One region of the Paenibacillus sp. P3E genome, then DNA from elsewhere that is predicted to be linked to it. Evidence: predicted binding sites of a transcription regulator. Region 1 holds the regulator's gene; the other holds the start of a gene.

Region 1 (2,207 bases):
TCGAAGCTACGTTGCCTTGAATGCTGCCGAAGGCTGTAAGGATATTGACTCTGCGTTCCCCATGATTATTGTTCAGTAAAAGATTGGAGAGTTTACCTAATGCGTCGACCTTGAAGTCGACATGGGTTCTTATTTTGGATTGATTCAAACCAGACACTTCCTTTCAAGATTTAATTTACCAATATACAGGTTTCGACATATTACTCCGCTTTTCCTGTTTGTATGCAAAATAAATGTTTGAACATGAAGGACACCTAGTGAGACGTTGACAAATATCTCGCTAAGGTGTCCTTTGTGCTGTTATTCCCGAATAGTTACGCGGGTTCCAATGGGAACTGTTGCTGCGAGGGATAACACATCTTCATTGTACATGCGAATACAGCCATGGGAGACCTTTTTACCGATGGAGGAAGGATCGTTGGTTCCGTGAATCCCATAATGGGGTTTGGATAGGCCCATCCAAAAAACTCCGAAAGGGCCGCCGGGGTTTTTCTGTTTGTTGATAATGGTATATTCTCCAACCGGAGAGACGGATAGCATCTTGCCTATGCCGACAGGAAAACCTCTAATTACAGTGTCATTGTCCAGAAGATACAGCATTCGCTGTGACAGATCGATAATGATTCGATAATTGGGCATTTTGATCAACACTCCTTTTATGATCAGGATATGAGTGGAGTGTAGAGAGAGTTCTGGAAAATTAGATAGAAAACCTATAGCGAACAATTGTTCCCCTTCGGTTAATCAGGCAGAGGGTAACAATATAGGCCAACAAATAGTACTTAATAGTGTGGAAAACAATTGATAGATTGGAGGAATATGAAAAAACTGTTCCGCTATTAAGCGGAACAGTTATAAATGAGACGGGGACTTACTAATGAATATCGCGGAATAGGCCGATAACTCTGCCCAGAATCGTAACTCGATTCAGACGTAGAGGCTCATAAGCCGGATTCTCCGGCTGCAGACGGATATGGTCACGTTCTTTGTAGAAGGTCTTAACTGTTGCTTCATCTTCTTCAGTCATGGCAACGACGATATCGCCATTATCTGCTGTCTGCTGTTGGCGGACGATTACATAGTCACCATTCATAATGCCAGCGTCGACCATACTGTCACCAAGAACAGACAGCATGAACACTTTGTTATCACCTACATAATGAGTAGGCAGCGGAAAGTAGTCCTCGATATTCTCTGTTGCTGTAATCGGTACCCCGGCGGTAACCTTTCCAACGACTGGAATGCGTGTTACCGTCTGAACAAATTGATGAACATTCTCGGAATCCTCTTGTCCCAGCAGTTCTATTGCACGCGGTTTCGTTGGATCACGGCGGATAAGCCCTTTCTTCTCCAACCGGTCCAGGTGACCGTGTACCGTGGAGCTGGAAGCCAGTCCTACAGCTTCACCGATTTCCCGGACAGAAGGCGGATACCCCTTGCTGCGGACTTCGTTACGAATAAATTCCAGGATCGCCAGTTGACGACTCGAAATCTTTGACATCGGAATCAACCCCATATACTATGTTTGGGAAAATTATAACATAGAACTTCCGTTCGTACAAACATAAGTTCTAAAACGATCGGGAATGGCAGCTGGAGAATGGAAAAGCGGAGTTGATATAACAGAAAAAGAGGTTCGAAGAATAAGGGAACAATTGTTCGAAAAAAGTATTGATCAAAACACATGTTCGTGTTATATTAATTTCGAAAGTAAGAACAAGTGTTTGGAGGTCGGTTAATATGTTAAAGTACAGCACATACCGTAGTATTTACGACGAGGTTCATGAGGACCAAACAGCGAGAGCCCGTTCTGCATACAATGATAGACTAGATATGAAGAATCTTCTTTTCTCTTTAACAGCACCTTGCCGCAGATTGCTCCGCCAGGACACAATTGTAAAGCTGGCCTTGATTTTTCTGTTAGTGATTTCCGGATTTACTGTGGTAGGCAATGTTTTTGCGGGATCGGTGTTGTCGGCCAAGCAGGAGAAGAGGGTTGTTGTTGAACGCGGGGATACACTTTGGAGCATAGCACTTAAGAATAAACCGGCTCATATGAAAACGGCTGTATATATAGAAGGAATCAAACGGACGAGCGGTCTTAAGAACAGCAATATCCAAGCCGGCGATGTGCTGAGTTTACCTGTATATTAATACTGATAGAGTACCTATAGATGGATACCAGGAGCTTTCAGGGAGTAGACCTT
Region 2 (2,207 bases), on a different contig from region 1:
TCAGGACGGCAAAGTCCAGGGTTCCGGCCCGTCGTGCCTTAACAATCCGCTGAGCACTCCTTACCCCGATCCCCGGCACCCGCAGCAGCTGCTCATATGGGGCACGGTTGATTTCAACCGGGAACTCCTCCCGGTGATTCACTGCCCAGCTGCATTTCGGATCCAGCAGCGGATTGAAGTTGGGTACCGCTTCATCCAGCAATTCATGGGCCTGAAATCCGTAGAAACGCAGCAGCCAGTCAGCCTGGTAGAGGCGGTGCTCCCGCAGCAGAGGCGGTTTGGTATCTAGAGCCGGCAGGAGTGAATGTTCCACTACCGGGGTATAGGCAGAGAAAAAAACGCGTTTCAGCCCGTATTTCCGGTACAACCCTTCGGTGAGGGTCAGAATACGGAAATCGGTATCGGGCGTAGCTCCGATAATCATCTGGGTGCTCTGTCCGGCGGGAGCAAAGCGGGGAGCATGGTTATATTTGACGAGATCCGAGCGGTTCTCGTTAATCTTTTCTTTGATCAGGGACATAGGCTTCAGAATGGAGGCCTTGCTCTTGTCGGGAGCCAGCAGGCCCAGGCTTTCTTGAGAAGGAAGCTCAATATTGACGCTCATGCGGTCGGCCAGCAGACCAAGTCTGGACAGCAGCACCTCGTCTGCGCCGGGAATGGCTTTTACATGGATATATCCTCTGAACTGGTAGGTGTTCCTTAACAGATCAAGAGCAGCAATCATTTGCTCGGTTGTATAATCGGGACTCCGCATAATGCCGGAGCTGAGAAATAAGCCTTCTATGTAATTACGGCGGTAGAACTGCATGGTCAGGTCTGCGAGCTCCTCCGGCGAGAGTGCAGCCCGGGGTGTGGCGTTCGATTTACGGTTCACACAGTACGCGCAGTCGTATACGCACCCGTTGGTCATTAGCACCTTAAGCAGTGAAATGCAGCGGCCATCTGCTGCGAAGCTGTGGCAGATGCCCATGCTGACGGCATTACCCATGCCACCGGGCTGGCCTTTACGATCGGAGCCGCTGGAGGTGCAGGCCACATCATATTTGGCCGAAGCCGTTAAAATTTCAAGTTTTTCCATCATATCCACACAGAATCCCTCCTATACAGGAAATTATATACCGAACACACGTTCCTGTCAAAATCTGACGGGCGCAGTACTTCATTGGACTGGGATTTTGACTAGCAATGTACAAAAGATTGCCTTATGTATATAATAATAGGAACATAAGTTCCTATATTGGTTGTAGAATGGAAATTAATAACTCCCTACATTATAGGTATATAGAAATACAAGGGAGGCATTAAAAGTGAGTGCAATCGAATACTATCGTCATGAGCTCTACCGGATTGCTTGGCGTATGCAGTATCGTGCCAAGAGGGATTTTAAGCGTGAAGTCCCTCTCGCATCCAGCCCGGAGCCCCGTACTCCATCATTTTCCGAACAAGCTGATAACAGGTTATTGGTGCAGCACTATTTAGATGGACTAACGTCAGAAGTGGGAAAGAAGGTCATTTGCGCAATCTATCTAGGAGATCAAACAGAAGCTGAGGTCGCCCGGCAATTGAATATATCTCAACAGGCGGTGAACAAATGGAGGAAGAAAATGATTCAGGAATTAAGTCGGAAGATGAATTCTTAGGGTTGCTTGAACGTCTTCAGAAGGATAATGATGAATCGGCTACACTGGCGTTATTGAAATTTTTTGAAAAAGATATGGTCCGGTTAACCCGTGTGTTGCGGATGCCCAAAGAAGATGCTATACAGAGTATGAAGGTTGAGCTTCTGGAATGTTTGAAAAGAAAGAATGGATAAGAATTAGTAGGGAGCAGTTGCCGTCCGGCAGTGCTCTCCGGGTGAAAATGTATGCGCATTCCTTCTTGTGCTATAATAGCAACTAATAGCTTGATTACTAGAGTGGGAGTGTTGAGGGGATGAGAGGGTATAATATTTGGCGTCCATTGATGCTGATCTTGGTTGCGCTGCTTACGAGAACATTAGTGAACAGCGTGTGCCTCATGTTCGGCATGTCGGCTAATTCAGCAAGCAGTGTCGCCATGATCGGCATGATCATTGCCGCGCTGGTGATGTATAACCGGATGATGAAGCAGCGCCGGAAATAAATATAAGATTGTGACGGACAGTAAGGAAAATAAGATAACAATAAGCGGCAGCCCAAGACAACTAAAGTTGTGGGGTTGCCGTTTTT

Evidence for each region. The regulator LexA, encoded in region 1, represses DNA repair genes until DNA is damaged. The targets are predictions, from matches to a motif close to CGAACATATGTTCG.
Region 2: the regulator LexA is predicted to act here: its motif matches at 1,120-1,133, upstream of A3842_RS05120 (putative DNA modification/repair radical SAM protein).

Annotation. Positions count from the first base shown of each region.
Region 1 is NZ_LVWH01000009.1:6,746-8,952, forward strand. Features, by position in the region: gene A3842_RS02895 (hypothetical protein) at 1-148, opposite strand, end outside; gene A3842_RS02900 (L,D-transpeptidase) at 301-639, opposite strand; gene lexA (transcriptional repressor LexA) at 875-1,501, opposite strand; gene A3842_RS02910 (LysM peptidoglycan-binding domain-containing protein) at 1,741-2,154, shown strand.
Region 2 is NZ_LVWH01000030.1:3,972-6,178, forward strand. Features, by position in the region: gene A3842_RS05120 (putative DNA modification/repair radical SAM protein) at 1-1,081, opposite strand, end outside; gene A3842_RS05130 (hypothetical protein) at 1,592-1,813, shown strand; gene A3842_RS05135 (hypothetical protein) at 1,933-2,121, shown strand.